Regions from separate parts of the Micromonospora echinospora genome, predicted to be linked through region 3. Evidence: riboswitches for the same ligand, from Rfam matches in the RefSeq annotation. Region 3 holds a riboswitch; each other region holds the start of a gene.

Region 1 (3,620 bases), 1.5 Mb from region 3:
AGGTGCGGGTGGTCCGCTCCATTCCCGCCACCGAGGATGTCGCTCTCGCCGCCGGTCCGGCCGCCTCCTCGGCCTGCCCCTGACCCGCCCGGCTCCGGCCGGTCACGCGAATGGGCCCCGCCTCCGGTCGAACGGAGGCGGGGCCCGAATCGGCGCGGTGGGTCAGAGCATGGAGACGTGTACGTGGTCTGTGTGGTCCGAGGGACCGCTGTACGAACTCCAGCCGCTCGCCGGGAACCAGATCTGCTTGTTCCAGATCACGTAGTAGATGCCGAGCACGTCGGCGTTACGGACCAGGAACGCGGTCAGGTTGTTGCCGTACATCCGTTCGGCCGTGGTGTCCCACCGGCTGAAGCCACGCTTCTGGAGCGACCAGTCGCAGGCCCGCCCCTTCGGATGCTCGTACGGCCCGCCGGGACGGTAACAACCGACGAACATGTCGAAGCCGGCCCGCTTGACCTCCTTGTACATGTGCAGGGTGCGCGGGGTGATGCAGCCGCCGGTGGTCGGGTCGTCCTCGGTGCAGCCCAGCGGACGCCAGTTGCCGTTGCTGTCCCGGCCGGGACCCGGCCGGGCGATCGGGGAGGTGGCGTCCACCAGGCCACCGGTCAACCCGATGCCGCCGACCAGGGCGAGGGACTTCTCCGCCTCGCGCTTGCGCTTCTTCAGGATGTCGGCCTGCTTCTGCTCCTCCATGACCTCGGCGTCGAGCGCCTTCTTGGCCAGTTCCGCCTGGTTCTTGGCGGCGGTGACCGCGGCGACCTTCTTGCTGTTGACCATGTTCATCTCGTCCAGCGCGCCGGCCCGCTTGACGAACGAGTCGGGGGTGTTGGCGTCCAGCAGCATGGAGGCGGGGCCGACCCGGCCGGTCATGTAGGACCGCACGGCGATCGTCGCCACCTGCGGGGTGAGCGCCTTCAGCTCGTTCCGGGTCCGGTCGACCTCCATCAGGAGCTTGAGCTGGCGGTCCTTCGAGGCTTTCAGCTTCGCCTGTGCCTGGGTGTAGCTGCGGTTCGTCTCCTCGATCACCTCGTTGAGGAGCTTCGGCTGCTCTCCTTCGTGCCCGGACGGGCTCGATGGTTCCGCCATGGCCGGCGCGGGCACGGCGGCCACGGCGAAGGCGGCGAGCACGGCCACGACAGGTTTCAGCCAGCGGCGCAGGGGTGCCGTCACAGTGTTCCCTTCCGTCGACCGCCGACCGGGTTAGCTGACGGGTTCGGGGCGGAAGTGGCCCCTACCGCTGACGCGGATGCACCCCATGAACCTGGTTCCCCGGTTCGCCGGTGGGCGATTAGGCGGTGGCCCCGCTGGCGCCGGTGCGCGCCTTCGGCGGTAACCGGCAGCGAGGTTACCTGACAGTGGGCGTGGGGTTCTACGCCCGGATCCCGACCAAAAGCGTTATTTCCCTATTGCTTTCCGTCACTCCTGTCACATTTGTCAAGATCATACGATTGGCGGTCACTCTGTGGAGTTCTACCATGCCGGATCCGTGTTCCCTGGGCGGCCCGGCCCGGCGGCGGAATCGGTGGCCCCGGTGGCGGCACGGGGACCGCTGAGGGCGGCGAGGGCGTCGTCCCGTCCACCGGCGGGCCGGGGCGGGCGGCGGCTCGGCGTGCCGCCCCGGCCGGCGGTGGTCACCAGGGCGGCCAGGCCGGTGGTGATCGGCACGGCGGCGATCAACCCGAGCGTCGCGACGATGCTGCGGACGATCTCCTGGGCGAGGAACTCGCTGGTCACGATCTCGCTGATCCCGCGCGTGTCGGCGGTCAGCAACAGCAGCAGGGGCAGCGACGCGCCCGCGTACGCGAGCACGATCGTGTTGACCGTCGAGGCGATGTGCGCCCGGCCGACCCGGGTGGCCGCGCGGTAGAGCTGGAGCCGGGTGAGGTCGGGGTTGGCGCGGGCCAGCTCGGTCACCGTGGCGGCCTGGGTGACCGTGACGTCGTCCAGGACGCCCAGGGAGCCGATGATGATGCCGGCCAGGAGCAGCCCGTGCAGGTCGACGTCGGCCTGGAACATCGACAGCGTGGTGGCGTCCTCGGAGCCGTACCCGGTGAGGTGGGTGAACGCGGTCGCCAGGCTGCCGAGGAGACCGGTGAGCACCAGGCTGGCCAGGGTGCCGAGGACCGCGACGGAGGTCTGCGCGGTGACCCCGTGGGTGAGGTACAGCACCACGAACATGATCAACGCGGCGCCGGTGACCGCCACCGGCAGCGGCGACTCTCCGGCGCCGATACCGGGCAGCACGAAGGTGAGCAGGATGGCGAAGCTGGCCGCCAGCCCGCCGAGCGCGGCCAGGCCGCGCCAGCGGCCGAACGCGACGATGGCGACGGCGAACGCCAGGGCCAGCCAGATCAGCGGCTTCCCCCGCTGGTGGGCGGCGATGGAATAGCTGCTGACCGTCGGGTCGGCCGGGTCGGTCAGCACCACCAGGACGATCTCGTCGCCGACCTCCACCCGGGGTGATCCCGGCCCGGCGGGCAGCGCCGTCTCGACCTGCTGCCCGGCGTCGGGCCCGGTGTCGACGGTCACCGTGGCGGTGCCGCACGGCCCCTCCGTCGTCCCCTCCGGGGCCTCCGGCGTGGGCGGGCAGGGCTCGGTCACCACCCGCGTCACCGTGCCGTGGTAGCGGGCCGCGTCCTCGCCGCCGCCGACCGACGGGGCGTCCCGGGGCCAGAGCACCAACGCCGCGACCAGGGTCACCAGGAAGAGCGGGACCACGGTCGCGATCAGGACACGCCGCACGCGCGGCGGCGCGGCGGCGGTGGGACGGCTGTGGTCGTGGCCCATGCTTCTCCCAACGATCCTGGCGTGGCGGGTGCCCTGGCCGGACCATTCTGCCGGCTCCGAAGTCGCAGCTCGCAGCCTGTTCGGCGGTCCGGCCCGAGTTCCGCGCGGCTCGGTGGGGAGTTCGTCGGCACGCTGTGGAGCTGCCCCGTCCATGCGCCCACCGGTCACCGGCACCTCCCGTCGTGCCTGATCGGCAGCACACACCGCCGTCCGTCGCCCAGTCGCGCGTCACACCAGATCCGGGTACGCCGCGACTGGTCGTCCTCCGCGCTGAGCGTGGCCTCCCCGAAGTCCAGTTCCGGCACGTGCCCGAGGGAGTCGCGCAGCACCACCACGAGGGCGACGGCGTACGCCCGGCTGGGCAGCGTCAGCGGCAGGTGCAGGACCCAACGGCTCACCGTCACCACCGCCCGTGCCGAGGGCCGGAGTCCGCCGGCCGGCGCTGGGCGTACTCGGACTGCCAGCAGCGCAGCGCCTGACGAATCCGGTCGCCGTCGGCCTCCACGGCCCGGATGTGCCGGTGCAGCCGCTCCACCTCCCCGGCGACCCGGTCGAGATGGGAGCGGACCTGGTCCGGTGCGAGTCCGCGCCAGCACCGGTCGAATTCCACGCTCCGGATCTGGTGCGGCCCGAGCCGCTTGCCGGTCAGGTAGATCACGGCCGTCGACCTCTCCCTGCCGGGTCCGCCGCGTCGGCGGGAAACTGCGCCGCGAGCGCGGCGACGGTCTCCCGCAGAGCGGCGGCGGTCAGTTCGAGCTGCCCGGCGGCCCGTGCCCACTCCCCGGTCGCCGCCTCGACGGTCGGGCCGTCCTCCCCGGCGGCCCGGAGCT
Region 2 (3,620 bases), 3.9 Mb from region 3:
CGCGGGATACCACGTGCCCCGTCCGGCGTCCGGACAAACCCGTCCGGTGATGTCGATCACCGAGGGTCATCGGTGTCCCCCGGATCCGGGCGGCCGGACAGGGCGCTCCGGATCAGCGCAGCGTCACCACCGCGACGCCGCGGGCGAAGTCGTCGTCGTCATCGTCATCGTCGTCGCCTGCCCCGCCGAAGCCGCAGGCCAGCACGAGGGCGAGCAGGGCGCCGACGCCCGCCAGTCCGAGCAGTCTCTTGATCATCTATGGCTCCTTGGTCGATGCCGGTTCCTCCGGTGGGGCTGATGCTAGGCAGGCCGGTCAATGGCTGGTGGGAGGTGGACCGTACCGTCCAGGCGCGCCCGGACGGACGGATGCGCACCGCCCCGGAAAGCGACCGCTAACCTGGGTGCTGGTGCGCGGAACCCGGGATCGGGTGTTCGGGGAGGGAAGGAGCGTCGGAAATGGGCGACTTGTCGCTCCTGATCCGTGAATTGCTCATCCCCGGGGGTGGCGACCGAGGCTGTCGGAGGAATACTCTCGGTCGCGGCCCGCGTACTGATGAGGCGCCCGGACACGGGCGAGTGGAGGTGCTCGCGTGAGCCTGTCGATTGTCCAGTCGGTCCTGCCCGGTGGCGTCCTGGAGATCGCCCCGCGTGGTGAGATCGACGTCGACACCGCGTACGAGGTACGCGAAGCCGTCGTCGAGGTGCTCGCCAAGAGCCGCCCGGCGCGGATCGAACTCAACATGAGGTTGGTGACCTTCATCGACTCGGTCGGGATCAGCGCGATGGTCGCCGGCTTCCAGACCGCCGAGGTGAGCGGCGTCAAGCTGGTCGTCACCGAGCCCAGCCGGTTCGTCCACCGGCAGCTCTGGGTGACCGGCCTGCTCGGCCTCTTCGGCGCGCCGGAGCCGTACTTCGCCGGCGCCACCGCCGCACCCGAGCCCGAGGTGCTGCCCGGCGCCTGACCGGTGCGCGCCGCCCTCGTCGGGGCGGCTCAGGCGCACGACACGCCGAGCCGGGTGCAGCGCACGCAGCCACGTGTCGTCGCCGGTTCCTCTTACCGTGGCCCGGGTTCCCCGTGACTGCCCCACGCCGACAAAGCGGACGGCCCGCCACCCCTTCCGGGGTGACGGGCCGCGCCGGGTGACTCAGTAGACCGACAGGTGGACGTGGTTGGTGTGGTCGCTGGACGGGTCGCCGCCCGCTCCGCTGTACGACTTCCACCCGCTGCTGGGCAGCCAGATCTGCCGGTACCAGATGACGTAGAGGACGCCGAGCCGGCTGGCGTTGTTCTTGAAGTACGCCGCCAGGTTGTCGCCGTACGTCTTGTCGCCGCCGGTGGCGTCGCCGCCGAAACCGTTCTTCTGCGCGGCGAAGTCGCAGGCCCGGCCCTTGGGGTGCTCTCCGGAGCCGCCGGGGCGGTAGCAGGAGACGTACCGGGTGAAGCCGGCGGCCTTGGCCTGGTTGAGCGCGTGCAGCGTACGCGGGGTGATGCAGCCGTCGGCGGGTGTCGGGTCGTTGACGCTGCACGACTCGGGCGGCCAGGAGCCGTCGGGGTTGCGCGGCGCCGGCTTCGCCGTGGCGGACCGGGTCGAGTTGCTGCCGCCGCTGGGGGTGCTGGCCGCCGCCTTCCGGTTGGCGACCACCAGTGCCTGCTCGGCCTGCTGCTTGCGCTTCTCCATCACCGCGACCTGCTTGCGCTGCTCGGTGATCTCCCGGTTCAGCGCCGCCTTGGCCTGGTTGGCCTGCTCCCGGGTGCTGAGCAGGCCCCGCAGTTCGCGGTCCTCGTTGGCGGCCACCGCGTCCAGCGCGGCGACTCGGTCCATGAAGCTGTCGGGTGAGTCGCTGGTCAGCAACGCCGAGGCCGGCCCGAGCCGGCCGGTCCGGTACGCCAGCCCGGCGATCACGCCGACCTTCTGGTCGCGGACCGCCAGGTCCTTCTCGATGGTGGCCAGCTGTTCGTTGATCTTCTGTTGACGGGTGACCGACTTCGCGAGCGCGTCCTTCGCGTCGAGCCACCCCTTGCTGGCCGCCTCCAGTTGGGCGCGCAGTGCCGGGGTGCCGCCCTCGGGGTCGTCCCCGGGTGCCCTGGCCGTCAGTGGAGGTGCCGCCGCGGCGGGGGCCACGACGGCCGGCGTGGCCGCGACGCCGAGGGCGACTGTCGCGGCGATCAGTGCCGCCATCCGGGCGGCGGTACGTCGTACGGGTGCCACTACTGGCATGCACATGTCCTTCCGTCAGCCGCCGACCGGGTTAGCTGACGGGTTCGGGACGGAAGATCCCTACCGCTCACGCGGATGCACCCCAAGAACATGGTTCCCCGGCTCGCCGTCACCGGCGATTAGGCGGCGGTCACCGCAGGCGCCGGAGGGCGCCGCCCGGCGGTGACCGGGTCCGAGACTACCGAAGCCGCTATCCCAGGGGCAGCGTTGGCCACACCACTCCCGCGAGATGACATCGGCATAACTGGCATAGCGGGACAATACACTTCCAGATTTAAGTCTGTCCTAATTACCACTCGACCCGGCCGCAGACACCCGGCGATTCGCCGGGTTCGACCTGGAGTGTGGCGTGGTCGATGTGGAAGTCCTCGTGCAACGCGGTCCGTGCGGCGGCGAGCACGCTGCCGACCTCGACCGCCGGGTCGGTGGTCAGGTGGGCCGAGGCCACCTCCATCCCCGAGGTGAGCGTCCAGAGGTGCAGGTCGTGCACCTCGACCACGCCCGGGACGGCGCTCAGCCGGTCGCGTACCGCGCTGACCTGGAGGTGCTCCGGCGCGGCCTGGACCAGGATGCGCAGCGCCGCCCGGCCCAGCCGCCAGGTCCGCGGCAGGATGAAGACCCCGATCGCCACCGCGACCAGAGGGTCGGCCCACCACCAGTCGGTGAGCGCGATGACCACCGCGGCGGTGATCACGCCGACGGAGCCGAGCAGGTCGGCCACCACCTCCAGGTACGCCCCGCGCAGGTTGATGCTCTCCTTCGCGCCCTCGCGCAGCAGCGCGAAGGCGACCAGGTTCGCCAGCAGGCCGAGCGTCGCCACCACCAGCATCGGCCCGGTGGTCACCTCCGGCGGGTCGCCGAAGCGGCGGACCGCCTCGACGAGCACGTAGACCGCTACCCCGGAGAGCAGGACCGCGTTGGCCAGGGCGGCGAGCACCTCCAGCCGGTAGAGGCCGAAGGTGCGCTGCGGATCCCGGCCGGCCCGCCGGGCGGCGGTGATCGCGGCCAGCGCCATGCCGATGCCGAGCACGTCGGTGAACATGTGGCCGGCGTCGGAGAGCAGGGCCAGCGACCCGGTCCCGAGCGCGGTCACCGCCTCGACCACCATCAGGGTGGCGAGCAGGCCGAACGCGGCCCAGAGTCGGCCGGTGTGCCGTTGTGCGGCGTGCGCTATCCCGCCGTGGTGGTCATGACCTGCGCCCACGCCCTCACCCTCCGTTCCCCGTTCGGTCCGGACCCAATGTATGTTCACATCGCTATGTATGCAAGTAACTGCCGGCAAGGCGCCCGGAAATGCGGAAGCAGGCGTGGTAGCAGGGGTCCCTTGTTACTCATTCATGAGTAACAAGGGACCCCTGCTACCAGCGCGACGCCTCGGGAGGCGGCCGGCCGGGGTGGGAC
Region 3 (4,190 bases):
TGGCCCGCCCCGAGCGGGAGCCGACGCTCTCCCCGCCGGCTGCCGCTGCCGCCGACCCCGCCGCCCCCGACCCGGCGGACCTGCGCCGGTACGCCGAGGAGGTGGCCGTCGCGGCGGCCGGTGCCGCCCGGACCGCCCGCCGCCGCCGGGAGCGGTGGCTCACCGCGCAGGAACGGGTCGACCAGGCCTGGCGGGCGTACGACGAGGCGGAGACCGCCGCCCGTCGCTTCGCCGGGGCCGCCGCCCTGCCCGCCCCCCGGACACCCCGCACCCCGGCCGAGTACGTCGCCCGGGAACGCTTCCTGCACCGGGCCGCGATGGCCGCCTACTGGCGGGGCGACCTGTCGGTGCGGCAGCTCAGCGACGTGTTCGCCCGCCGTAACGGCTGGGATCCGCGGCTGCACCCCGTCGTGCAGGAAGCGGTCCTGCACCGGGTGGTCCGCGACCTGCGGCGGGTGGAGTACCGGACGGCGGCCGAGCGGGAACGGGTGGCCTGGCGGCAGGCGGAGGTCGCCGCGACGGCGGCGCGGTCCCTGGCGGCGGAGGCGTCCCTCGCGGCGGAACGGCTCCGGGCGAGCACCCGGACGGTCGTCGCGCCCCGGCGGCTGCCCGGTGCGGTTCGCCTCGCCGCCCGGTGGCGGCCGGCGCGGGTGGGATGACCCCGCCGGGGCAGATGTGGGATGCGCGGTCGGCCGGATCGCGCCGGCCGGCGTGCCGCGCTCGGCGCGAGCGTGACCGGATCGTGACGTGACCCGGGCCACGCCCCGGTTTCCCGCACCTTCGACCCCGGGCGTCCCGTTCCGCGTCGAGTGCGCCGAGGTGGTTGTGCCGATGCCGTCCGGAAATCGCCCGACGGTACTCGGGGAACCGGTCGTCCCATTGAGCGACGTCAGCGCGTGAACGTACCCGACTTCCGGGTGTGCTGTGCGGTTTGCCCAGCTCACGGGGGTTGGCAGTGGATTGCGGCGTCAGTAGTGTCGGCCCGTCTGGTGCGGTCGTAGGTCGCAAAGGGCGACACCGCGCCGGCCCGCCTAATCGTGCGCAACGAGCCGGGGACCCACGTACGTCCGGGGTGAATCCGCGGGGCCGACCCGTGGTAGGGCGATCTTCCCGCCCGAATCCGTCAGCTAACCCGGTAGGCGGTATCGGAAGGAGTACCTCGTGCCGTACGCCCCCGTTACCCGGCTCCTCCACGGTGCCCCGGTGCCGCCGGCCGTCCGCCCGCGCCGCCGGCACTGACTCCGGCGTCCACCCCCGGACGCCGTCCGAGCGGGCACCCCACACCGACGTCGACCCCACGCACGGTCCGCCGTGCGTCGACCGGGTGCGCCGCTCTCCACCCCTGTCTTCCGTGGAGGAACCCGTGAAGTACCCGGTCCCGCGACCGTTCAACCTGTTCCCAGCCCGCCGGTCGTACCAGGTCGCCGCCTCGGCGGCGGTGCTGGTGGCGGCGTCCACCGCCGGCGTCCTGCTCGTCGACCCCGACCCGCCGGCGCACCGCGAGGACACCGTCGCCACGGCGGCCGAGCCGGACCGGTCGACCGCCGCCTCGCGGCAGCACGGCCGTGCCACCGCGTCCCCGGCCAGCCCGTCGGCCGTCGCCACCACCCCGCCGGCCACCCCGTCCGCGTCGCCCACCGCCACCGGTTCGTCGAACCCGGACCTGACGGCCAGCCCCACCCCGCCGAAGCCGCCCGCGTCGAAGGTGCTCGACATCCAGTACCAGGAGCAGACCACCTTCTACTACTGCGGCCCGGCCGCCACCCGGATCGCGCTGACCGCCCGGGACGTCGTCCGCAGCCAGGACGACCTCGCCCAGCGGCTCAACACCACCCAGGCCGGCACCAACTCCGCCGAGGACACCACCCGCGTCCTGAACGACCTGGTCGGCCGGGACGTCTACCGGACCAGGACGATCCCCGGTAGCGCGGCCACGCCGGCCCAGATGGACCGGCTCCAGGCCGACGTGGTGCGGGCGGTCGGCAACGGGTACGCCGTCGTCGTCAACATCGCCGGCTCCGCCACCGACGTCGCCGGTGGCTGGCACTCCTACCCCGGCGGGCACTACCTGACCGTGGTCGGTTACCGGGACAACGGCCGGACCGTCAAGATCGCGGACCCGGCGAACGCCGCCGCCGGCTCGTACTGGATGACCACGATCAGCCTGGCGCACTGGGCCGCCACCCGGGGCTACTCCGCCTGAGCCCACGCCACGGTCGTAACCGCCGGCCGGGTGGTAGCAGGGGTCCCCTGTTACTCAGAAAGGAGTAACAGGGGACCCCTGCTACCAACCACCACAGACAGCTACGCGCCGACCGGCTGGTCCGCCTGGTCGGGGTGGGTGGCCGGAACGGCAGCCGGCGCGAGGTGCGCCCGGGCCGCCGCCAGGAAGCCCTCGGCGTACGACTCGATCGGGAAGTCACCCAGGTAGTGGGTGCGCATCGCCCAGCGCGCCTCGGCCAGCGGGTCGGTGCCGAGCAGCTGCTCCAGCACGCCGTCGACGTCGGCCAGGTCCCGGCGCAGCACGTAGCCGGAGCGGGCCAGCGGGAAGCGCTCGGTGAACGCGTCGCCGTCCGCGCCCATGTCGGTGACCGCGTACGGCTTGCCGGAGTAGAGGTAGTCGGAGATCACCCCGGAGACGTCCGAGATCAGCGCGTCGGAGCGGTTGACGCAGTCGACGAGGCTCATCGCCCGGCTGGCGTCGGTGCCCCAGACGTGCTGCCGGCCGGTGCGGGAGCGGTCCGCCGCGAGCAACTCCTCCACCCGGGCGAGCTGCCGTGCCGACTCCGGGTTCTGCGCGGTGTACGGGTGGGCCCGCAGGATCACCGTCGCGCCCCGGGCCAGCAGCCGCCCGACCACCGCCTCGGCCACCGGCAGCGAGCAGTAGTTCGCGTCCGCGTGGTGCCCGGTCCAGGTGGGCGTGTAGAGCACGGTCGGCTGGGCCGGCATCGGCACCGGCGGTCGGCGTACCCCGATCGCCTCCACCTGGGGGCGGCCGACGACGACGAACTTCTCCCGGGGAATGTGCACCCCGGCGCGGGCGTACCGGTCGATCGCCGCCTGCCCGGCCACGAAGTTCCGGTCGAAGATCGCCGAGACCGGGTTGGCGCTCGGGGCCTTGTCGCTGTCGCCGTGGTGGATCTGGATGTGGGTGAGCTGGGTGAACCGGATGCAGTGGGCGTTCTTCGCCCCGTGGTTGACGTAGAACGCCACCTTCAGGCTGGGGACGAGCGCCTCGTCGATCGCCTTCAGCGTCGGGCAGTACACCACCGGCGCGCGGGTGGCCGCCGCGATCGGGGCCAGGAACTCCGGTTCGCGCAGCAGCACCAGGAACGGCCGGCCGATCCGCTCCAGGTACGGCAGCCACATGGTGACCTGGTACTCCGAGCCGGGCGGGGCGGAGAAGTAGAGCAGGAACTCCGGCTGGTGCCGGGCCAGCGCGCGGGCCACCGGGCTGGCCGCGGCCGACGGGCGGAACCGCCGGCGGGCCAGGCGCATCCCGACCACTCCGGCCAGTCCGCCGACGAGCAGGCTGACCACCAGGGCGTACCAGCTGGGCAGGGCGAGCAGCGCGCCGAGCGCGACCGCGCCGAGCAGCACGGGGATCGCCGTGCCGACGTGGGTGGTGGTCAGTCCGGGCCGTACCGGCAGGTTGGCGGTGCGGATCTCCAGCCCTCCGGCGTCCCGCAGCGGGCCGTCGAGCAGCACCAGCGCGAGCAGCACCAGCGCGGTCGCCACCAAGGCGGGGTCGAAGCCGGCGTCGAGGCGGCGGGCGTACCCGACCAGGACGCCGGCGGCGACCAGGACGGACTCGGCCACCACGTCCGCACCGGGACGGACCCGGCGTTCCCACACCCCGGCGGCCAGCGCGGCGACCGCGAGCACCAGCCCGGGCAGGGTCGCCCCGGTGAGCGCGACCAGGAGGAAGGCCAGGACCGCCAGGCCCACGGTGAGGCACCGGGCGAGCAGTTTCCGGACCAGGGTGCCACGCATCTCGCTGACTCTCCTGCCTGTCGCGTGGAATGGGGGAGCGCGGGTTCAGCGGGCCGACGGCGCGGCCGACGGTGCCGGCCCGGCGGAGGGTGCGGATCCGGCGGAGGGTGCCGGCCCGGCGGAGGGTGCGGGTCCGGCGGAGGGTGCCGGCCCGGTCTGGGCCGGCACCACCGGATCGTCGGCCGAGCGGCGGACGT

The links. Region 3 has a riboswitch for cyclic di-AMP ahead of GA0070618_RS00630 (C39 family peptidase). Riboswitches for the same ligand answer to the same signal wherever they lie in the genome.
Region 1: it holds a riboswitch for cyclic di-AMP, as region 3 does, so the genes downstream of both, GA0070618_RS07230 (coiled-coil domain-containing protein) here and GA0070618_RS00630 (C39 family peptidase) in region 3, are expected to answer to the same signal.
Region 2: it holds a riboswitch for cyclic di-AMP, as region 3 does, so the genes downstream of both, GA0070618_RS18125 (coiled-coil domain-containing protein) here and GA0070618_RS00630 (C39 family peptidase) in region 3, are expected to answer to the same signal.

The regions. Positions count from the first base shown of each region.
Region 1 covers NZ_LT607413.1:1,619,661-1,623,280, reverse strand. The annotation lists gene GA0070618_RS07235 (carbonic anhydrase) at 1-83, shown strand, start outside; gene GA0070618_RS07230 (coiled-coil domain-containing protein) at 163-1,173, opposite strand; cyclic di-AMP (ydaO/yuaA leader) riboswitch at 1,178-1,308, opposite strand; gene GA0070618_RS07225 (YibE/F family protein) at 1,474-2,790, opposite strand; gene GA0070618_RS07220 (hypothetical protein) at 2,955-3,188, opposite strand; gene GA0070618_RS07215 (DivIVA domain-containing protein) at 3,191-3,448, opposite strand; gene GA0070618_RS07210 (hypothetical protein) at 3,445-3,620, opposite strand, start outside.
Region 2 covers NZ_LT607413.1:3,999,872-4,003,491, forward strand. The annotation lists gene GA0070618_RS33510 (hypothetical protein) at 113-256, opposite strand; gene GA0070618_RS18120 (STAS domain-containing protein) at 591-962, shown strand; gene GA0070618_RS18125 (coiled-coil domain-containing protein) at 1,146-2,219, opposite strand; cyclic di-AMP (ydaO/yuaA leader) riboswitch at 2,224-2,355, opposite strand; gene GA0070618_RS18130 (cation diffusion facilitator family transporter) at 2,509-3,423, opposite strand.
Region 3 covers NZ_LT607413.1:145,152-149,341, reverse strand. The annotation lists gene GA0070618_RS00635 (hypothetical protein) at 1-659, shown strand, start outside; cyclic di-AMP (ydaO/yuaA leader) riboswitch at 1,019-1,157, shown strand; gene GA0070618_RS00630 (C39 family peptidase) at 1,352-2,203, shown strand; gene GA0070618_RS00625 (CDP-glycerol glycerophosphotransferase family protein) at 2,305-3,993, opposite strand; gene GA0070618_RS00620 (bifunctional cytidylyltransferase/SDR family oxidoreductase) at 4,039-4,190, opposite strand, start outside.